DNA from 4 places in the Paenibacillus sp. FSL R5-0623 genome. Region 1 is predicted to be linked to each of the others. Evidence: riboswitches for the same ligand, from Rfam matches in the RefSeq annotation. Region 1 holds a riboswitch; each other region holds the start of a gene.
What was found. A riboswitch is a leader RNA that binds a small molecule or an ion and turns the genes downstream of it on or off. The one in region 1 is predicted to bind cyclic di-AMP.
Positions count from the first base shown of each region.

Region 2: another riboswitch for cyclic di-AMP. It lies ahead of MKY92_RS00155 (ubiquitin-like domain-containing protein); the one in region 1 lies ahead of MKY92_RS17510 (3D domain-containing protein).
Region 3: another riboswitch for cyclic di-AMP. It lies ahead of MKY92_RS06960 (hypothetical protein); the one in region 1 lies ahead of MKY92_RS17510 (3D domain-containing protein).
Region 4: another riboswitch for cyclic di-AMP. It lies ahead of MKY92_RS10275 (C40 family peptidase); the one in region 1 lies ahead of MKY92_RS17510 (3D domain-containing protein).

Region 1 covers NZ_CP150233.1:3,999,574-4,005,395, reverse strand. The annotation lists gene MKY92_RS17525 (M20 family metallopeptidase) at 1-477, opposite strand, end outside; gene MKY92_RS17520 (ABC transporter substrate-binding protein/permease) at 661-2,124, shown strand; gene MKY92_RS17515 (amino acid ABC transporter ATP-binding protein) at 2,111-2,833, shown strand; cyclic di-AMP (ydaO/yuaA leader) riboswitch at 3,053-3,249, shown strand; gene MKY92_RS17510 (3D domain-containing protein) at 3,252-3,923, shown strand; gene MKY92_RS17505 (polysaccharide deacetylase family protein) at 4,028-4,819, opposite strand; gene MKY92_RS17500 (hypothetical protein) at 4,973-5,314, shown strand; gene MKY92_RS17495 (PspA/IM30 family protein) at 5,426-5,822, shown strand, end outside.
Region 2 covers NZ_CP150233.1:32,298-38,119, reverse strand. The annotation lists gene yabG (sporulation peptidase YabG) at 1-851, opposite strand, end outside; gene rsmA (16S rRNA (adenine(1518)-N(6)/adenine(1519)-N(6))-dimethyltransferase RsmA) at 911-1,813, opposite strand; gene rnmV (ribonuclease M5) at 1,818-2,363, opposite strand; gene MKY92_RS00155 (ubiquitin-like domain-containing protein) at 2,519-3,703, opposite strand; cyclic di-AMP (ydaO/yuaA leader) riboswitch at 3,976-4,229, opposite strand; gene MKY92_RS00150 (TatD family hydrolase) at 4,471-5,241, opposite strand; gene MKY92_RS00145 (HD domain-containing protein) at 5,574-5,822, opposite strand, start outside.
Region 3 covers NZ_CP150233.1:1,543,713-1,549,534, reverse strand. The annotation lists gene MKY92_RS06970 (Nramp family divalent metal transporter) at 1-186, shown strand, start outside; gene MKY92_RS06965 (HAD family hydrolase) at 322-1,005, opposite strand; gene MKY92_RS06960 (hypothetical protein) at 1,340-1,738, opposite strand; cyclic di-AMP (ydaO/yuaA leader) riboswitch at 1,854-2,029, opposite strand; gene MKY92_RS06955 (glutathione peroxidase) at 2,402-2,881, shown strand; tRNA gene MKY92_RS06950 (tRNA-Leu) at 3,030-3,112, opposite strand; gene MKY92_RS06945 (urease accessory UreF family protein) at 3,557-4,258, shown strand; gene MKY92_RS06940 (hypothetical protein) at 4,524-4,727, shown strand; gene MKY92_RS06935 (hypothetical protein) at 4,755-5,390, shown strand; gene urtE (urea ABC transporter ATP-binding subunit UrtE) at 5,421-5,822, opposite strand, start outside.
Region 4 covers NZ_CP150233.1:2,216,801-2,222,622, forward strand. The annotation lists gene MKY92_RS10250 (hypothetical protein) at 1-324, opposite strand, end outside; gene MKY92_RS10255 (xanthine phosphoribosyltransferase) at 528-1,109, shown strand; gene MKY92_RS10260 (hypothetical protein) at 1,207-1,536, shown strand; gene MKY92_RS10265 (hypothetical protein) at 1,656-1,874, shown strand; gene MKY92_RS10270 (carboxymuconolactone decarboxylase family protein) at 2,017-2,346, shown strand; gene MKY92_RS10275 (C40 family peptidase) at 2,420-2,884, opposite strand; cyclic di-AMP (ydaO/yuaA leader) riboswitch at 2,890-3,021, opposite strand; gene pelA (pectate lyase) at 3,440-4,402, shown strand; tRNA gene MKY92_RS10285 (tRNA-Leu) at 4,577-4,661, shown strand; gene MKY92_RS10290 (carbohydrate-binding protein) at 4,807-5,822, opposite strand, start outside.

The sequences.
Region 1 (5,822 bases):
GTAGGCATAATATGGATGCGCCATGAGAGCGACATCACAGTCATCGAACAAACCTGCTTCTGCCATCGGAACTTTGGCACCACGTGTCTCTTCAGCGGGTGTACCAAACACTTTAATTGTTCCGCCTACTTCATCCAGAACGGATCTCAGCCCTACAGCAGCCCCAAGACTCATCATACAGATCAGATGGTGACCACAAGCATGACCGATCTCAGGCAAGGCGTCATATTCACACAATAATGCAATGGTAGGGCCGGGTTTGGCGGCTGAATAGGTTCCGATAAAGGCTGTCTCCAGTCCAAGGATTGGAGCCTCTACAGTGAACCCGTGATAGACCAGTTCTTCTTTCAAACGGGCAGAAGCGAGATACTCTTCATTTCCCAGTTCAGGGTTGGCACCGATATATGATGAAATGGCTTTAAAACGGGAAGCATATTGATCAATAACCGTCAGGATCTGTGATTTGTTAGATGTCATTAGTAAGCTCCTTATGCAAAAATGAAAATAATTCATTGATTATATCATGTTTGCTTTATTTTTTCAGAAACAAGTCAAGATTTGTATTGTCAAAATGCATTGCATAATCATGCATTGTACTTTATAATGACTCAGTCATCAACATGAGAAGCATACAAAGTATTGTAAGGGGAGAGAAAAAGGTTGAAATTAATAAGTCGTTACACCATAATGCTGTTGACCTTTGTTATTCTGCTGACGACTGCCGTTCCTGTGGCATTTGCAAGTGGGACTTCAGACAATTCAAGCAGTAAAAAGCTGGTGCTCGGTACAAGTGCCGATTTTGCACCCTATGAATTCCATAAAGTGATTAATGGCAAAGATGAAATCGTCGGTTTTGATATTGAGATCGCCAAAGAGATTGCCAAAGATCTTGGCGCTGAGCTTGTGATTGAGGATATGGGCTTCGACGGTCTTCTGCCTTCATTGCAGAGCGGGCGTGTTGATCTGGTAATTTCAGGTATGACCCCGACAGATGAGCGGAAGAAAAGTATCGATTTTTCCGACACCTATTATAAATCAAAACAAGTGATTATGGCTCGCAATGTGGATAAAGACAAATATCCAACCATGGCAGAACTTGAAAATGCGAAAATTGGCGTTCAGAAAGGCTCCATTCAGGAAACGATCGGACAGAGTATTCCAGGAGCGAAGCTTACTGCGCTTGATAAAATCTCGGATATCGTGCTTCAACTGCAAACAAAACGCATTGACGCGGCAATCGTTGAAGATACCGTTGCTGCAGGTTATCTGGACGATATCATTGGACTTGCTGCTGCTGTTCCGGACGAAGAGCAAGCAGAAGCGGCAATCGGGATTCGCAAAGGTAATACCGAGCTGCTAGCTGCAGTAAATGGAACACTGGAGCGATTGAAAAGTGAAGATAAAATCAATCAGATGGTGACGGACGCCAGCCTCTTGATGGCGGATAAAGCGAACAAATCGCAAAATATTTTCCAAGTATTCTGGGAATATAAAAGTTTCTATGCTACAGGTGTAGGATACACACTTCTGTTGTCTGCACTTGGGGTTATCTTCGGGGTAATTATTGGATTGATCATCTGTTTGTTCCGTTTGCATGACGCTGCAATCTTGCGCTGGATCGGTACTGCTTACGTTGAAGTGATCCGTGGCACACCGATGCTGGTACAATTGATGATTATTTACTATGGTTTTTCCCTGAGCTTTGGCATTAACTTCACTGCACTTCAGGCAGGTATCATTACACTTTCAATCAATAGTGGTGCCTATCTGGCGGAGATTTTCCGTGCGGGTATTCAAGGTGTAGATCGTGGTCAGTTGGAGGCAGCTCGTTCCCTAGGTATGGGAAGAGGCGATGCGATGCGTTATATCATATTGCCACAGGCATTCAAAGCTGTATTACCGGCGATCGGTAATGAATTCATAACCATCATCAAGGAATCCTCCATTATCTCAGTTATCGGTATGGTGGACATTATGTATCAGGCAAGTGTGGTCAAAAACATTACGTATCAAGGCTTGAGTCCATTTTTGATTGCAGCAGCCATCTACTTTGTATTAACGTTTATTTTGTCCAAGCTGCTTGGACGACTGGAAAGGAAGTTGAGTGCAAGTGATAGACGTTAGACAATTACACAAATCTTATGGAAATAACGATGTGCTTAAGGGCATTAATGTGACGATTGGCAAAGGTGAGGTTGTCGTGGTCATCGGCCCTTCCGGTTCAGGTAAAAGTACTTTTTTGCGTTGTCTGAACCTCTTGGAACAACCTACATCAGGTGAAATCGATTTTGAAGGTGTGTCAATTACGGACCCCAAGCACAACATTAATGCAACTCGGGAAAAAATGGGTATGGTGTTCCAGCATTTCAACCTGTTCCCACACAAAACGGTACAGCAAAACATCACGATTGCTCCGATTAAAGTGAAGAAACAATCCACGCAGGAAGCGGAGAAAATTGCTGCTGATCTGCTTAACACTGTGGGCTTGTATGATAAAAAAGATACATTCCCGAATCAGCTGTCTGGTGGACAGAAGCAGCGGATCGCCATTGCAAGAGCATTGGCCATGCAGCCGCATGTCATGCTGTTTGACGAGCCTACTTCGGCATTGGACCCCGAGATGGTCGGTGAAGTGTTGGATGTCATGAAACGTCTTGCAGAAGGCGGGATGACCATGGTCATCGTGACACATGAGATGGGTTTTGCACGTGAAGTGGGAGACCGGATCCTGTTCATGGATGGCGGGGTTATTGTAGAAGAGGGAACACCAGATGAGGTATTTGGAGCACCGAAAAATTCACGTACACGTGATTTTCTTGCGAAAGTACTCTAAACGAAGTGATCAAATAGCGTTACTGACTTCGAGTCGGTAACGCTATTTTTTTATGGATAATAATCACGTATGGATTCGGAAAAGTAACTATTCTGTTACCAGATGTAAAGGAATCGGGTCGTCCAACAATTCTAGAGTATGCAGTATTCTTACACATGCTTACATGCTAAAAACTATTTGGTAAGAATTACTACAAGTTCAGGTTACAAAATTGTGATATATTGAACTCTGCCGAAACTTCCGGACAGGGAGTGTGGGGGATGTAACGATGCAGATTGTGCAGGGGGAAGATCTACAGCACACTGCTTGGGGTGAATTAGGGGTACATAACGTTTCAAATGTAATGAAGAACCTATAGGGTGGGCTCCTCATCCGAATCCGACAACTAACTTCGCAGGCACAATGAGGGAGGAAGACCATGATTAACAAGAAACGTATAGCCAAAACAGCAGTAGCATTAATGACAACAGCAATGCTTATTCAAGCCGTTCCGGCTCACGCCGATTCAGTTCATGTGGCCAAAGAAGGGGATACCTTCTACACCTTATCAAAACAATATGGAGTAGCAATGAACACATTGGTTAAAGCAAACAACGACATTTCACCTTACAATATTTATGGTGGTTTGAAAATTACGATTCCCGGTAAGGCAAACAATGTAGCTGCCGCGGCGACGGAGAGCAAGACCCAAGCCAAAACAGTTACCACAGCGAGCTTGGACGTTAATGCAGATAACAAAGTGGTTCAGGCCTGGGGTAAAACATTCGATTACAGCAAAGCTGTGAACGTAAAAGCAACGGCATACTCTGCAGATCCGTCTGAAAATGGAGGCTGGGGTGCAGTCGATTATTTCGGAAATGACCTTGAACTGGGTACGATTGCAGTTGATCCAAGTGTAATTCCACTCGGAACCAAAGTACTGGTAACGGGTCACAGCCATCCAGGATTGCCAAAACAGGCTTTTGTAGCCACCGCGCGTGATGTAGGCGGTGCAATCAAGGGTCACCGGATTGATATCTTTATCCCGGGTAGCAAACAGTCCGTAAGCACATTTGGATTTCAGGATATCGAGCTGTACATTCTGAAGTAGAAAATTAATTACATCTAACGAATTCAAACAGGGTGTCTGCCAGTCGCAAACTTGCGATTGAACAGCACCCTTTTAATATTCTCATTTATTACTTCATGGTCATCTTAATCTTTGGCCTTTGACAATCCCAGCATTTCGTCCAAGGTGACGAGTTCATATCCGCGCTTTTGCAATTCCTCAATGATTTCAGGCAAAGCCTCAATCGTGCCGTTCAGGTTTGATCCTACACCGCCTCCAGCATGTTGCAGAACAATGGAGCCTGGTTTTACGGCAGACAGGATGTTATCTTTCACCTGCTCCTTTGAAAGGCCTTTCCAGTCCAGGGAGTCTACGTTCCAGTTCACAATGCTATAGTGTTGTTTGGCAGCCCATCTCAGCTGTTCTTCATTAATGTCTCCATAAGGCGGTCGAATCATCTTGGGCGTATATCCCGCCAAACGTTGAATAATATCTCCGGTATGTAGAATTTGTTTACGAAAGGCATTCATCGACAGCTTACTGAATTCAGGATGATTGTAGCTGTGATTACCAACCATGTGCCCTTCCTTAACGATGCGTTTCACCAGATCCGGATGTTTCTCAGCACGACTACCCACGATGAAGAATGTAGCTCTGACATTGTATTTCTTCAATACATCCAGTACTTGTGGAGTAAACCGTGGGTCAGGTACATCATCAAAAGTCAGTGCAACCTTCTTGGTTGAAGGACCATTCGTTTTGAACGTATCGGCATATTTTTGACGTAACTGTCCCAATGTCAGTTGTTCTTCTTCCGCAGAATCCGAACCTGATACGGATTCACTTGGCGGGCTTGAAACATCCCGCGATGAAACTGGAGCATGATATCCTCCGAGAAAAATAACGATAACCATCAGCATAATGAGGCGTACGCGCATAATAACGGCCTCCTTTTCCAAAATGACGTTCTCTTTGGTATGCCCGGGCTATCTACAAGTTATGCGTAGTGTGAGAAGTTTCATTGCGGATTTAGCTTATGACAGCCATAATTCCTCCATATAAAACATATAGAAAAGGATAGGTGGATGGGTATGAGTACATATGATTTGAAATCCATACGTTTACAGGTGATTGAAGCAGGAGAAGATAAGGTTTTTCTCGTTACGGGAGGAAAGGCGCATATTGGCGCCGCAGCCACATTCTACGTGGATCATGAGCGCGTCAGCGGGACGACGGTACATATTCCGGGGCATAAGGAACAAGAGCTGTGTGAGCGGCTTGCCCGAAAGGCTGCCCTGAATCTGAAAGTAACCGTTACGGTGATCATGGGTATTCATTTTGATTCCATCACGCGGATGCAGATCGACGAAATCGTGCAGACTGCAGAGAGGTTGATGGAGGATCATCTGAACAAAGATAAGCGGTCTTCCTGACATAAGAGCCATCGAATGTTTTGATTTTATTTGCTAAAATTGAAACGAGTTGTAGATTGTTACGTATGTATGTTTATATACGATGTAATATCGACTAGGAGGAATAACATAATGTCCATTTTCAAACGTTTGCGTGATCTAACCATGTCTAACATCAACGCCATTATTGACAAAGCGGAAGATCCAATCAAGATGACGGACCAATATATCCGTGACATGCAAGAGGATCTGGAAGATGCGGAGAAAGCAGTAGCTCAACAGATCGCCATTGAGAAGAAATTCAAGCAGTTATTCGAAGAGCAGGAAGCTCTTGTGAAGAAACGTGAAGAGCAGGCGCATACGGCGGCACGTGCTCAGAATCTGGATTTGGCTCGGCGTGCCCTGGAAGAGAAAAAGGTTGCTGAAGAGAAGATGGTTGAGTACAAAACCAGCTATGACCAAAACAAGGCTTCTGCAGATAACCTGCGTGGCAAGCTCGACGAGATGCGTAAGCAACTGACTCAAATGA
Region 2 (5,822 bases), 3.0 Mb from region 1:
CCAGGCAGACCTACTCGATAACTCCCCCGTGTCTCGACACCACCCACACCCTGGCTGCCACTGATGGTATTGTGCAGAACATCACTCATGTTGACCGTATCCCGCACAGAGGTAAAGGAGGCCTTGGCTGCCACATAGACCGGATCAAGTGCATGAATGAGAATTCTGCCTGGGGAACTGGCAAAGTTCGCTCCAGCGCGCAACAGTGCCTCAAAATGGGACTGACAGGCCCCTGCCACAATAGTGAGTGCGTCCAGATGGCGTTCATATTGTCTGGCCACCTGAATGGCCGACACAAAATTTTGCGAGTTCTTGTAGCTACCAAGACTATATAAGTCATAGGGCTGACGTGTCTTTAGGACCCCATCATGACCCGTAATGACTACGATATCCGGACGTACTTTGGGTAATAAACGGTATAGGGTATCTGCCATTGCCGATTCATGGACATATTGTCCCTCTGCGGGCACGCGAAGTTGCTCATAGAGATCCATACTTTTTTTCAAATAGTTCGGATCTCCATCCAGATGAAGCACCTTTCCAGGCATTTCAAAATAAGCCGGTTCCTGCTGAGCAGACCAATCCTGTACCAGACCTTCCCGATTCCGCTCAGCCTGTTCCATACGATTCTGCTGCAGACGGGACAGGGTCTGATGTGCTTTAATATGCGCCTGTCTAGTCTTGGCGCTTTGTGGTTCGTAAGGAACCTGTATCAAATCGTCCACCGGGGAATCGGCAATCAGCCGGAACTCAGTCCCTTTAATGACCGCAGCATCCAACTGGAGGCCTTCCACCCGAAAAGTCACATCGCCGCCGTATGACTTCCGAACGACCAAGTCTCCGATATTCATCAACGTAATCACCTCTACCCCATCGTATGGGCAAAGACCCGGTTTGGTTCATTCAAATTTTACAGCGCTGCACGTACCCCTGCTTCCCACATTACGGTGCTGAGTGTGGCATACTCTTGCAGACTCAACGTCTCTCCGCGTCGGGACGGTTGAATACCTGCCTGCTCCAGCAGAATGTCTGCCTGTTCCCGGTTCTCCTTTGTGAAGAAACGTGCCTTCAAGTTGTTTGAGATTGTTTTTCTCCGCTGGGCAAAAGAAGCCTGTACCACTTCGAAGTAGTGTGCTTCATCCGGAATCTCCACTGGTGGTTGCTCGCGCACTTTCAGCTTAATGACAGCCGATTCCACATTAGGTTGCGGAATGAAGACTGTAGGAGGCACAATACACACAAGCTCCGGCATACTGTAGTACTGAACTGCGATGCTCAGACTGCCGTAGTCTTTTGATCCTGGTGCAGCAGCCATGCGTTCAGCCACTTCTTTTTGGATCATGACAACAATGCTGTCTACCGGCAGCTTCTCTTCCAACAGTTTCATCATGATTGGAGTCGTTACATAATAAGGCAGGTTAGCCACGACACTGACTTTGTCCACGGATGCAAAATCCGTATTAAACAATTCAGCCAGATCAAGCTTCAACACATCCCCATGATGAACACGTACATTCGAATAAGGCTGCATCACTTCTCCCAGGATTGGGATCAAGCGCTGATCAATCTCTACGGCTGTGACAGGACCGGCTACCCGAGCCAGTCGCTCCGTAAGGGCTCCAATACCCGGTCCGATCTCTAACGCGCCCTTGGACTCGTCCAAATCGGCTGCATTAACAATTTTGTTCAGTATATTTTGATCAATCAAAAAGTTCTGACCCAGACTTTTCTTAAATGAGAATCCGTGTCTTTGAATAATCTCTTTGGTTCGCTTGGGCGTTGCAATTTCTATCGTCTCTTCCATGTCCTTCATATGCTCACAATCCTTCACCTTCAATTTGCGCTAATGCTGTAGAGAACTCTTCCCGTGTAATCTGAAATACACTGAGACGTTTGTGGAACTGCTTACCGTTACAATAACCGATGCCCAGCAGATTGCCCATCTCCATGCGACGTGCAGCAGCCTGCGGATGCACGATAAGTCCTGCCGCGATCAGGTCCTCCCAATCGATCAGGCTCGGAGCACCTTCGTATGAAGTATGTACGCGCGCCAGAGCATGACGGATCGCCTCAGGTGAGGCATTCTCCACCCCAATGTCCCCTTTACGCGTTGCATCGGCTTCCGGAATGAAGGCATGTTTGCAGCCAGGCACCTTATTCGCAATAATTTTACGAATGCGTTCGCCAGCATGATCCGGATCTGTCAGTACAATGACTCCCCGTCTCTCCTGAGCAAGCGCAATCCGCTTCAGAATGCGTTGGTTGATTGCTGATCCACCTGTTTCTATTGTATCGGCTTCAACGGCCCGACGGATAGCTACCGTATCGTCACGGCCTTCCACCACAATGACTTCTTTTATCATGTTCCATTTCTTCCTTTCTAACGCAAAAAGAAGAGGAATATCCTCTTCTCTGCCAAACGGCGGGGGAGACTGAATTCAGACTCCTCCGCCGCATATTCCGCATGAATCATTCATGCAACTATTTTATAGCATTCCCATTTCAAAGTAAAACGATTTTAGTTCGCTTCCGGCTTCACCGGACCGATCACGTAGACCGTCTTGCCTTTCTTACGTCCAAAATTCAGGGCATGCTTCACACTGTCATAATACACATCAATTTTGTTGCCTTTAATGGCACCGCCTGTATCTTCCGCACGACGGAATCCCAGACCTTCGATATATACCCACCAGCCAATTGGAATGACTTTGGGATCAACCGCAATGGTGCGTCCTTCCGTTACACGAGTACCGGAAGCTGTTTTAGTTCCAATGCCAGGCTCTTCGGAAGAGTAGGCAGTCATGGATACATTTTTAAGTACTTTGGAGTATTTAAAAGAAGTCCCGGATACGGTAATTACTTTGCTGCCCAAGGCAGATGTTTTCTTCGAGTTCGTTGTTGTAGCCTTTTTGGTTGTTGAAGTTTGAGCCGATACGGTCTGAATCTCTGGTTCTTTCACGACCGGTTTTGCTTTGGTGCCGACAGCAATCACTTTATCTACACGATTATTCGCGACAGATTTGCCGACCATTTTTTTGGAGACCAATTCTCCATCCTGAAATACCTTTTCGATGTGCTGTACAAGTGTGCCTTCTTTGCCGTTTACAACGACACGGTTATCCCCTTTGTACAAGCTAGGGTCAGCCGTTTTAATAACTTTGTAAGCGATCGGTTGCTCTACATCCACTGTACGCTTTGTTACGCGCACTACACGGATCTTCATCTCTGCTTTGATCGCAGTTCCAAGCGCCGGATACACTTTATCATTACTTTCAACTTGAATACCTGATTTTTGAATTGCATCTTCTACCGATGAATCGGTTGTATACAGAGTCTTGGTGTCTCCGTCTGCCGTAATGTTAACTGGAACGGCCCGCTCAATAACGATTCGGTCTCCATCTGTAATCGCCCCATTCATGGACATGGATACCTTATCGTGAGGGCTGACTGTGATCGACTGCTCCTCCAGCATTTCCTGAAGCATTCCTGTACGAGTCTCTACCACCTGAGCTTTGCCATCAATAACCAGCGAAATTTGTTTCCCGGCCTGACCGTAAACGACTAACAAGATCATGATTGTAAGCGCAATTGAGAAAATCGCGATCAATGCCATTTGACGCATGTTCTCATGCTTCCACCGCAACGCGAAAGACTTACTGGATGATCGTGACTCATGGGTCTCTTCTGGTTGGAATGTGCCCACTTCTCCGTCCTCCTTCATAGCCTCGCCGTCTAAAGTAATGCATGATGTCTTTGACGTGACTATACCAAATTTTCTACAGAACACAGATTGGACCAACATAATCCGGTTCTGCACCATGAATCAATCTTCGCAACATGATGTCATCCTCCTGAATACCTACCGTATGATGACAATATTTCTTTTATTCAAAAACAAAAAAGCCAAAGAAAGAGTGTAAGAGGAACTCTTTCGTGGCTTCCGAATGATTTGAATATCGGAAATTCATGCACGAGGTTGCCTCTCTTTTTCCGCTTGCGAGGTTAGCTGTCGGGTTCGGGCGAAAGAGAGCCGCCCTATCTTGGGTCACCCGCTCATGGCGGACGCCCTTGAATTCACCCCGAGACCCAAAGAAGAAATCAAATACGGCTTCGCAGTTCCCTTCGCTGCTTTTGGGTCAGCGAACGTTGCGCATCGGCCAAATACACCGATGTTTAAGCCCTATTGGTTCCCCCGCTCTCCGTTAACGGAGACTCAGCGAGACTGATTCATGAAAGTAATGTTGTTTCATCGGAAAGTGTCCCTTTGTTCATCCCCCGAACATCTGTCCAATTTTCCGCACAACAATTCACTGAAAAGATGATATCCTGTTTTGATGCATGTTGTAAAGCGTTGATCAAGTACGTTTTTCTGAATATTTGGTTAAAATATTGTAATATTCTTGATTTATTTGGATCAAAGGGCAAATTAACTCCGCTTACCTGCCTTTTTCACCTCATTTACTCGTTTTTTTAACGAATTCCAAATCGTTCCATGGCATTTTTGGTTGTTATTGCAGCAATTTCCTCCACCGAAATGCCTTTAATTTCCGCAGCTGCCTCTGCAACGAGACGTACATGCGCTGTCTCATTTCGCTTCCCACGATATGGATGAGGTGTCAAATATGGAGCATCTGTTTCAATGAAAAACCGGTCCATAGGAACCTTCTCCAGCACCTCTTTGGGCTGCTTTGCATTTTTGAATGTGATTGGTCCTCCGAAGGAGAGATGGAAGCCCATATCGAGACAACTTTTCGCTGTTTCCCAGCTGCCTGAGAAGGAGTGCATCACACCACCAACCTCACCCGCTTTCTCTTCACGCAAAATTCTTATGATATCTTCATGCGCATCCCGATTATGGATGACAATCGGCATCTTCACTTCACGCGCCAAAGCAATTTGTTGTCGTAATACGCGATGCTGTATTTCCTTTGGTGAAGTGTCCCAGTGATAATCCAACCCAATCTCACCGATCGCAACCACTTTTTCATGCTTGCATAAAGATGCAATCCACTCCAAATCGCCCTCCTGCATTGTGATCGCATCTACGGGATGCCACCCTACAGCTGCATATATAAAATCATATGTTTCAGCGAGTTTCATTGTGGTTGGAATCGTCTCCCGGTTAAAGCCAATGTTGATCATGCGACCAACTCCTGCATCCACAGCACGCTGAATCATTTCCTCGCGGTCCTCGTCGAATTGTGGTGCATCCAGATGTGTATGTGTGTCGAACAGCATCATGTCTGTATCTCCCTTCATGTCGAAATAACGACTATCTTCTTTTGAAAATTCAATTTGTAAATTCCAATAATTTAATGACTCGTACATAAAACATTTTGGGTAATCTGTGTATTACATCATCACGTTTGTTTCTTCACAACTACAATATATAGAAGATATACAGATATTCTGATCTATATATTGCTAATTGCAATCATTCTGCCTGCTTGCATTTACAAAATTATGTCGATCTACATATACTCCCCATTAAAGCAGATTACTGTATCATGAAAAATAGCTCTTTTGGAAAGTGTTTTGATATCAAAATTCTTCATCGGATTATACCCACACGATTACAAGAAATAGGGGCGTATATGTGACGGTAATTCGTGAATAATCGCATCCACCTTGTTTTGCGGGTAATACAAATGATGTTTCCCTCGGTGAAGCCCACTGATGGAACGGACAATGTCAGATACTTCTGACAACTCACGTAAATTGTCCTGTCGATCCAGAAGAAGAATCTGCTTATCTGTGGATTCATCCGGACGAAACACATCATACGGATTATCCGAAGGAAAATCAATTTCAAGATCATATTC
Region 3 (5,822 bases), 2.5 Mb from region 1:
AGCCAGGTCGTGCTGTCGCTTCAATTGCCCTTTGCTGTAATTCCCCTGGTGATGTTCACGAGTGATAAAAAAAGCATGGGTGCATTCGCCAACAAATTGTGGCTCAAAATCATCTCATGGTTCATTGCCGCGATTATCGTTGTGCTGAATGTATATCTGATCATTCAGACGATTCGGTTATTCTAATCTCGTTCTTATCGATTAAATACTAAAAAGGCTGATCAACTCCGGTATGCTATACCAAGTTGATCAGCCTTTTTTATTGAAATACAGCAAGGTGTTTCCTTTTATAGTAAAACTCAAACTCCAATAAACAATCATCTAATCCTGATTTGGTATCAGTAACGGCAGGAGTTGATCCAATGAATCAACAGTCCAGTCCGCACGTTGGTTATCCGATAGTTCTGGCTGGAATCTTCCGTAACCCTGCAACATTCGAATCGTACGCATGCCCAGCTTCCGAGCAGGTATAATGTCGTTATCGATCCGATCGCCGATCATGACGGCTTCCTCCGGTTCACAACCGGCCTGTTTCAAGGCCACAGTGTATAACTCAGGGTCTGGCTTGGACACTCCTTCTTCAGCCGAACACGCCAGAACATCAACATACTTCCGCAGTCCGTAACTCTCCAGTCTCTCTTCCGTACCAGGACTCTGATTGGCAATAATGCCAATGCGATAATGCCGTGACAACTGCTGAAGAACGTAATCCGCTGATGGAAAAGGACGTTCAAGATCTTTTTGAAACTTCAGCTTGTCCTGAATCTGCTTCTGGTGTCCCTCGTCTTCAACGAATGTGCGAATCGCCACTCTCATCGGCCATTGCTCATATTTCTGGTAACAGTTCGCGAACAGTTCGCGTACCGCCTCAATCTTCACCGGATACCCCAATGCACAGGCTTCGCGGACGAACTGTCCGATAATATCATCAACCGGCTCCCATTCATCCACCAGTGTATCTCCAACATCAAAAAACAACCATTTCAATCCACCTACATCCGGCACGCCAATTCCTCCTTGTAAGCCACAGGTGATTCCTGATCCTAATTCAGTTCAAAAAGTCTGGTTTTCAGTACCGAGAAGATGGAATGAAGCTAGAAATGGAGTAGCGGAGCGTAGAGAAAACTACGTGAGCAACGGACATTTCGGCTGAATTTCATATTCGATGCTGATGATGCCACTAGGCATCCTTCGTAATCAAAAGCGGACTTTTTGAACAACCTATAGAAACCATAAAAAAGAAGACTCACCATCCTGCATGAGTCTCCTCAAACTTCCGTTTATCGATACATTCAATTATAACAGGCACCTTACACCTGAGCAATCACAAGCTATGGCATTAACCATTGAGGAGAAAGCCAACTTCCCCATTGAGCGAATATACAATCCGGTCTGCGCCCATGCCCCGATAGATACCCTTAGGATGACTCTGCTCCGTAATAACGCACAGAGATTTCGAAGTCCATGAACGGCAGATCTGTAAATAACGACAGGTCAGATTCAGGCTGTTCTCGAAAATAAACACGTTGCCTACGCTGCCCTGCGGCAAAAACCATTTTTGAGCTGCAGCCGTGTTCATGCGAATGACATGTTCTACTCCGATTCTACGGAGTCTGCGCTCTTCCCCTGCACTGTTGGTTAGAACGGCAAAGGGCATTTTTTTGTACATCAGCAATTTGATAAATTTGCGTCCTGCTTCATTTGGAGCAGTCACTAAGATCATCTCAGTATCCATCATTCGTTCCTCCCTTGGCGTGAAAAGACAACAAAAAAGAAGCGTGGGGGACCAAGGCCTCCCGAACGCTTCTTAAAGAACCCATGGCGAAAACACCATGAACCAGCGTACGGCTTGTTGCCTCTCCCTTTAACGCTTACGAGGTTAGCTGACGGATTCGGGCGCGAGAGTCGCCCTATTTCCGGCTGTCACCGGAAAATTCACCCCATGAATGCCTACTGTCCTGGACAGCGCATTCTGTTGGTTCCCCCGTTTTCCACTCATCAATGAATGGAAACTCAGCGATTAAAACATCGTTCGTATATCTTAAGGATAAGATCGAGCGATATTATCGTTTGTTTCGTTTTTCAGGTACAATTTAGTTTAAATTGAAATTACGTTATGAATCATACACCCGCGCCATGACGGTGTAAAGTCCGCACAGATCACCGAATCGACAGATTTTCGGCAATACTCACATATAATAGCGCTTACAATAAGGTCATACTCTATCCATCTCTTTAAATCTATCTAATTCTCACTCTGACGAAAATCAACTCGCAATTCATTCACGTATTCTGCACAACTTGCCTGTTTTGATTCTTTTAACACCATATTAGTTTTGCAATATTTAATTGTAACCAATATAATAGAAGATATAAGAGTAAATAAATGGAGGCGATTTAGATGACAGTCTACGATTACAAAGTGAATACCCTTCGCGGTCAAGAAGTTGAAATGTCCGACTACCGTGACAAAGTGTTACTGATTGTGAATACGGCAAGCTCATGCGGCCTCACTCCTCAATTCAAAGGTCTGCAAGAACTGCAAGACAAGTTTCAAGATGCTCCATTTGAAGTTCTTGGTTTCCCAAGCAACCAGTTTGCACAGGAAAAAGGATCTTCCGACGATATTGCCGAGTTCTGTCAGATGAATTATGGCGTAAGCTTCCCCATGTTTGAGAAAATTGATGTGAACGGCTCAAGCGCTCACCCTCTTTTCCAACACCTTAGCACAGAAGCTCCTGGCCTGCTCGGCTCCAAAGCAATTAAATGGAATTTCACCAAATTCCTTGTGGATCAGAACGGACAGGTACTGAAACGTTATGCTCCCAAAACAACACCGGACAAGATTGAAGAAGATATCAAGAACTTGCTGCAAAAATAATACATTGGCCACCCGTAGCCGGAAGGTAAGCACCATTGCCTCGGTAATGGATGGCCTTTTTTTCTCAACTTTGATGTCAAACTGTTCAAAAAGACAAAAAAAAGAAGCCTTCCATTAATGGAAAGCTTCTTTTTAATCGTTCATATGATGCGGTCGAGAGGACTCGAACCTCCACGGGCATACGCCCACTACCCCCTCAAGATAGCGTGTCTGCCATTCCACCACGACCGCATGTCGTAAATAATCGGCAACAGAATTGATTATACTGGGTTCAGAACTAAAAGTAAAGTATTTTTTAATACTACTTTTTCAGCTAGGCAATTTCATCAAAAATCGCATAATCTCGTCATCTTTACCCATGAACTGCATATGATTAGATTTGATCCCCTCTTTTTCGGTAAGAGCCGATCTTGTTGATTCATTTATATATAGTCCTTCCTTATATATAGTCCACCCTACATTTCTCCACATAAGTAACGCAATAAGTTATATAAAATAACACAGATATTAAATTCCAGATTTAATCCATTAATTCTCACGGATACTATTGACAAAAAGCGGACGTTTATGGGATGATAACTATCATATAATTCGGATTTTTAAACACAAAGCAAACAAAAAGGAATATAAATGTCACTTTAAGTGACATTTAACGAACACAGGAGGCGAATGATTGTGAACCGTGGGAATAAGCTTCTCGATTATGTCAAACTGCTTGATTCCTCTATTCAGGTTGGAGGGTTCACCCATTCCTTCGGCATGGATATCCATATCAGGGAGGGTACCATTCGTAATGCTGAAGATCTCGAATCATTCATGCGTTGTCAGTTGCATCCCAGCATCGTTCGTCTTGAAGGTATGGCCATTAAAGGCATCTATACCGCAGCAGATCACAAGGATACATGGCGGATAGCTCTGATCGACAAGCTCGTCCATGTTCAGCGAACCCCTGGAGATCTCAGAGAACAAGCTGCCGCGATGGGTAAACGATTGATCAGACTCGCACGCGCTCTGCACCCCTGGATTGAATTCACCCAGCTCGAACAGATCTTTGCCAAATACGATTCGGTTGGCTGCCTCTCCACTGTTCACGCCTGGATTAACCACCACCTCGATATCCCGGTCGAGGAGGCGGTCCTTGGTTACCTGCATTCAGCCATGAATGCCTGCATAACCGAAGCCTCCAAAGTCATTCCCCTGAACAATGATACAACCAAGGATCTGATGGTCCGCCTGGCCACAGATCTGGAGAATGAATGGAAGACCGTCAGCGCCTCGGCTGCGGATGGACTGGCACAGCCAACCTCGATGTCCATGAAATCGTTTTTCCCCAGTTTCCATATGCTTGGAGCTGGACTTCATGCCTACAGAGCCTAATCCTCTTCCTCCTCATACCCGCTCCCCTTCATTCAGACAAACTAAAAACACGCGGCAACCTCCTTGCCGACGTGTTTTTTGTCATTTTATTTGTTTTATTTACGTATTTACGCCATTTATCATCACAAAATACACTTTTTTCCGTATTTTTTAATTGTTAGATGACGAATTTACGTATATAATGAAACATACAGCTCGCATTTCTATATATTCTACATGAAGAAAAGGCGGCTGAATACTACATTCTAACCAGGGGTGAACCCTTTTGAACAAGAAAAAACCAGTTACTCCGTTCGGATGGGCCATCAAACGACGGCTAACCGAACTTCAAGTGGACCAGAAGACCTTTTGTGAACAGCATGGCATCCCACCCTATCGTTTATCCAATCTCATTCACGGCACACGCAAAGCAACCCGATTCAGGCACCTGGTCGCTGATATTTTGGATATTCCAGATGAACTGAGATAAGATTTCTGCCAAAGGAGGGTCTCATCCATGAGACATGTTACATCCGATCTGGAGAGGCTGTCGTTCCAGTCCATACGTCACCAGCTCATCATCGTTGATGACAATTGGATTATCCAAAGTTGTAACCGTGCCTGGCAACAGGGACTCGGTCAATGCTCACCAAACCCGGATATACACAGTAGTCATAGACATTACCTGCACCTGACGGAAGCCTGGGCAAAACGAGACAAGAACGCTAACATGGCACTTGTCGCACAGAATTTGAAAGAACGCGGAATACCCTTTAATCGAAATCATACATATGACATCTGCGTGTATACTGTATACAACGAAAAGAGGTGGTTTCGTGTAGAACTCACCCCTCTATCTTATGCAAATTCAATTCTGGATAGTGATCTGGCTTTGATTGCACACATGGATATTACCGAACAAAGAAAGACAGAACACCAATTGAAGAAGGCATTGTCTGAAGTGCGCACATTGCGTGGACTGTTGCCTATTTGCGCCGTCTGCAAACAAATCAAGGATGAAGAGGAACACTGGAACTCCGTTGAGAGTTATCTGGAGAAGCATACCCACGCCGAATTCACCCATGACATATGTCCGGAATGCATCCGGCGGTTATATCCGAAATACTCGAATATCCTGGACAAGCGTTCCTGAAACCTTTCTCCACTCGCCGACTAACTACAACTAAACGGAGAGATGATGTTCAAACTGCGACATATCCAGTTCTTGCGGTGTCCCATGCAGGGTTATGGTTCCTTTGTCCATGATATAGATGTAATCTGCGGCACTTCGTACAAAATCAATACTCTGCTCTACCAGCAGAACCGAGAGATCCCCCTTTGCCTTGAGCTGCAAAATAACCTGCCGAATGTCCTCCACGATAGAAGGCTGGATGCCTTCTGTCGGCTCATCAAGTAGCAACAACCCCGGACGTGAAGCCAATGCCCGAGCGAATGCCAATTGTTGCTGCTGTCCACCACTCAGATCCCCGCCCTGCCGTCCATACATCGTCGCAAGCACTGGAAACATCGCCAGTACATCCTCCGGGAACGTTTTTACTCCTGGTGCACTTGTCTCCAGACCGAG
Region 4 (5,822 bases), 1.8 Mb from region 1:
AACGGAACCTGCTCCGGCAAGCATGACACTGTTCACGCCAATGAGAATGAGAAGGGTCACCCAGGTGATCCATTTGCCCGCCTTATGGCCGAATAAATGTTTGTTCAGATCCTCATAAGAGCGGGACCCGGTATCGTGAGCGATCAGCATCATTTTGGTACCTAACCAGACAAAGAGCATGGTGGATAAGCCTATGGTGATGGTGGCCCATTTGCCATACTGGGTAAAAAACTGCAAAATTTCCTGCCCTGTAGCGAAGCCGGCTCCGACAACCGTTCCGATGTATGTAAATGCGATCTGCAGCACCCGAAATGCCTGTTTCATGTGTTTCCCCTCTCAGGCCCCTGTATAGTTTGGACATGCGGGTACCATGGTACAAGGTATGCTTGACCCACGAAAGTCATGACAATCGATAATAGCTTTGGCTTGAAATGCGTCCCAAGGACAGCGCCCAGGCAATTTCGCTTGAACTTATAGATAGATATATGATACTTTTACCTCATAGGATAGGCTTGGGAGGTCAAATCATGGAATTATTGAAACAACGAATTTTACAAGAAGGTGTGGTTATCTCGGATCAAGTATTAAAGCTGGATGGTCTGTTGAACCACCAGATTGATCCTGCATTAACGATGGAGATGGGACGTGAGTTCGCTGCCCGTTTTCGTGAAAGTGGAGTAACTCGGGTAATCACGGTAGAATCCTCAGGCATTCCGGTTGCTTTTGCAGCAGCCTATGAACTGGGGGTGCCCCTTGTATTCGCCCGTCGTAAAAAAACACTTCTGGCTGATCCTGATGCTTACTGTGAACGTGTACCGTCCTTTACCAAAGGAATTGTAACTGACATTATGGTATCCCGCGAGTTCATTCATGAGAATGACCGCATTTTGTTCATTGATGATATTATTGCCAATGGAGATGCCGCTCGTGGCGTCATCAAAATTATCGAGCGTTCCGGTGCGGAACTCGTCGGATTCGGCGTTGTGGTCGAGAAAAGTTTCCAGGCAGGAGCACGCACAATTCGTGAACAGGGTATTCCGGTGGAAGCCTTGGTACGCATTCGTTCCCTGAACGATGGAACAGTACAATTTGACGATAACGAAATGTGACATTTTAAAGGAATAGGGCCTATTTTTTGAACTATGCCTTTGCATGACCGCCGATTTCATTTATAATGGGGTTATGTTAGGGAGAGGAGGCAACACCATGGGGAACCAACCGGCAACAGAACAATTTTTTAATGATAAGCTGGCGGAATCGAAAGTTCATTTTGAACGTGCCCTGGATTGTAAACATACGGAATTCGATGACCTTTATCCCTATATGATTGAACATCCTCAATTTTTCTGGTACAAACGCTATGTTGCCTGGTCAGAATTACTGACGATTGTAGGCTTGTGCGAAGAGTTGTCCTTCTCTTGGAAAGAACAATTTACACCGCATCAAGTGGAGTACCTTGAAGAACGTGTGATGTCCGCCAAAGTGCTTGATTTTTGGTTCGAGAAGAACGACAGCAAAGAGCACGCGCAGCGGTAACTTTCAGTCGGGACATAATTTCGAATGACATAACAGTCCAATACAGTCACGTGAGACCTAAATGACATTTCATTTAGGTCTCTTTTTGTAAATAAATTTGAAATATAGGAGCCATGAAGATGATTAGTGATACAGAATTGGACGCCCTGCGTCTGTCAGGTGAGAAAGTAAGAGTCGTACGGGACGAGCTGGAATCGAACGACGTGAAGGGGATTGTGGTTGCCTGGGATGGCGAGCAGGTACTTATCCGTCGTCAGAATCGACGTGTCGTTAAGCTGGACCGAGGTTACAGCTATCAGCTGTTCAGCGAGCCGCGCCAGAGTCCACTTAGTGAGTAACAGCTTATAATTATGGCAGTGGCCATGAGCGTTAAATGTTTGGAATTACCATGATTTCTTGGCATAATTGGCTCACTCGGGAGAGAAGATAGGTACAGTGAGGAAGATCTGTAACTATAGCCGAGAGGGTGTGCTACAAGCCATGACATTGATGAATGATAAAGTTCATGCCTACAAGGATCAGATTGGAGCATTAAGCGATGTGCTGCCAGGTGTGGTGAAGTCCTATCATGAGTTTACCGGAGAATGCTTCCAACCTGGCGTGATTGATGCGAAGACAAAACAGTTAATTGCGCTTGGGATTGGATTATTCGCCAACAATGAGGTATGTACCTTCTACCATGTAGAAGAAGCCCGTGCTAAGGGCGCAACAGATCAGGAGATTATGGAGACCGTAGCCGTGGCTGGAGCTGTTGGTGGAGGACATGCCCTGTCTCAAGGTGCGATGCGAGTGCAGAAGGCGCTGCATTAGTAAGCAATGCAACATACATTTTTAAGTGCAAAAAAGGCATCCGGTTAATAACCGATGCCTTTTTGTATGTGAATCACATTTTACCTAACATTTTATCATACATAAACTGTCCAGTTACCCGACGTGCTGTTACGTAACGATCATTGAAGTATGGATTCGATAACTTCGTGATGCTTACACCTTTACTGCTGGAGGCATGAGCGAATTGTCCGCCGCCGATATATACACCTGTATGTGAAATGCCTTTGCCTGTTGTATTAAAGAACACCAGATCACCTGTCCGAACATTGCTCTTAGATACGGGAGTACCTGCTTTGGCTTGCTGCTGCGAAGTACGTGGTAATTCAATGCTGTATTTGTTGAAAAGATATCTCATAAAACCAGAACAGTCGAAGCCGGCTACAGTTGTGCCACCCCATTTGTAAGGAATACCTGTCATGTTGTTCACTACGGAGTTGATACTGCTTGCCTCTGTGCTTGTTGCCCCGGATGTAAATAATACAGCTGCTCCAAAAATGGAGATAATCAGTTTTTTCAAAATCAATGTTCTCCCTTCGATGCCTACGGAGTTAGCTAAGGGTTCGGTAGAAGGTTCCCTATATTTCCTATGTATAAGAATAATTCACCCAAATTGGTTCCCCCGTTTTCAAACATGAAACTCGGCAATGAATAATTAAGTTTTTGTAACTATTTGAAACTATATTGCATAAATGCGTAATTGTCAAACCTATTTAAAACCCTTCGTAATACCTCAATGTTAGCGGAATTAAGGTTTTTATATGAAAGAAGGGATCAAGTTTGGGTATCATTCATGACAAAAACGTCATTATTGATTCGTTTAAGACGAATTTGGATAAATAAATAGGTTTGTCATGAGTTAAAAGAACTATCCCGTTATGTAGAATTAGAGAGATTATATTCATTAAGTTGCATATATTGACAATGATCGATTTTTTGCATATTATCTGATTATCCAATCCACATATTGGATTAAAATTGATTTTATTATGAGATAAATACAAATAAAGGAGGTTTAAGGACGCGTATCATAGGTAAGCAGAAGTGGAAGATTTATAAAAACAAACATAGGAGAGTGTTACATTTGAAAGCGAAGAAAATAATTACTTTTGTCCTGGCATGTACGATGGTGTTCTCAGCAGTTGGAATGGCAGTTCTTCCTGTAGGGACGGTATCTGCTGCGGATGCATCGGGTACTACAGCGAGTATTTCTGATATTTTGAAGAGCCAGCTGCCGGATGGGGGTTGGAGAAAAGATTATAAACAGACAAGTGGAGAGTGGGCGAAGTCCACGATCGACAACAAGGCTACATACTCAGAAATTAGAAGATTGGCGAAGGAATTTAAAAAGACGAATGATCCGCGTTACTCCACAGCTGCAATCAAAGGAATTAACTTTTTGATCAACATGCAGTATTCAAACGGCGGATGGCCACAAGTTTACCAAAGCTCCGGATATCACAAGCACATCACTTACAATGATGATGCCATGATTAATGTAATGATCATGTTGGATGAAGTAGCGGCACGTAAAGGTGATTTCTCGTTTATCGACAGCACTCTTGCTAACCGCAGTAAAAACTCAGTTGCCAAAGGTGTGGAGGCAATTCTGAATACACAGGTTGTTTCAGGCGGTAAGCTGACAGCATGGGGACAACAACATGATTCCAGTTCTCTTAAACCGGCAAGCGCAAGAATCTATGAAGTACCATCACTGACGGCTGGAGAGAGTGTAACGATTGTTAAATTCCTGAAAACCAGACCTGCTACCGCTAAAATTACGGCATCCATTAAGGGAGCTGAGGCATGGTTTAACAAAGTGAAGATTACGGGTTACAAGTATGAAAGAGCAAACGGAGACAGCAAAATTATCGCTGATTCCAAAGCTGCACCGATCTGGGCTCGTTTCTACGAAGTGGGAACGGATAAACCGATCTTTATTGGTCGTGACGGGGTCGTTAAATACAAACTAAGTGATATTGATAAAGAAAGAAGAGGCGGTTATGCATGGTATGGCAACTGGCCTTCCAAGCTGTAACTTGAAGTATGCTTCCGTTATAATGAACTAAACTATTAGCTGTTAAAGGTAAAGCCCGAAAACGACATGGACGTCTGGTTCGGGCTTTATTGTTATTATTTTCAGTGTTGACATGATAGATTTCACATGATATATTATCTCTTGTCGCCGATATTGATCACGGAGATACAATATGCGGTCGTGGCGGAATTGGCAGACGCGCACGGTTCAGGTCCGTGTGGGCTAACCCCCCGTGGAGGTTCGAGTCCTCTCGACCGCATCTAAAAAAAGACTCCTTAAGCTAACGCTTAAGGAGTCTTTTTTTGCATTTTTTGATATAACACTAACTTTAGACTTGAGTATCCAAGAGGTTAGTGCTTAGCTGCACGTACAGCAAATGGTCTTCCATCAGCCATACGGAACGTTTATTGCGCTGCGGTAACATTAATGCTGTCAATATTCGGTCCTTCCGATCCAGTGGTGACCACTTTCAATGTATTGGTCCCCGTGTTCATGGGGACCTGTATTGTTTTTTCAACCCAAGTGGACCAGCTTCCCGTAGCTGGAAAGGGCTCGTTGCTGATGACTTTGGTTCCGTTCACAAAAATGTCGAGGTTCCGAGTGCCGCTTTCCAGCGCATAACGAAACTTTACGTTTTTGGTACTTGTTGTAGTGTTATTAATGCTGTTCCATTGAATGGCCGAACCAGTCATCGCATTGAAGTTAACATACCCGGAGCCAGTGTAACCGGGGTAGATTGTTTCAATGGCAGCTTCCGTAAGTGACGTTCCGGTCTCGGCTTCATACGTAGTGCCACTGCCTGTATTCCCGCCGTTATTTCCGCCAGTAACGTTGGCAACAAACGTTGTTACGCTCTGAGGCGGGAGCTGTGCCGTGAAGGCTCCATTGGATACGGTAAGCGGGGTTCCGCTTGCCAGGTTTCGACTGCTGTCCGTAATCCATGAGGACACAGTGGAGGCATTACCATTCTGCAGAACGAATTTTTGGCTTGTGGCTGAAGTTCCACGGTTAATTGCCACAACGACGACTTTGTTATCACCTTTGTAGGCTGAGACAAATGTGTTCGTATCCGGATTTTTCGTTGCATCGACTCGCAGGTAGCCTGGACGCACGAATTTAGAGAAATGAGCCATATTATACCCGCGTTTGCTTATGGTACCGTCCTCTTTCATCGGACCATACTGTCTGCGGATGTACCACCACACATAGGCCTGGAAATCACCTTCTACCATGGCATTGTGCATGTGATAGGAAACGTCTAGTGCTTCAGGCCAGCGATCTGCTGAGTTGTTGTCACTATTCGGAACATACACCTCAGTCATCCACAGTTCTTTACCGGCTCCTTTTTGTTTAAAGAGAGGGTAGGCAAAATTCGAAATCTGTGTTCCATACGTATGCGCTCCCAGAATGTCCATGTTGG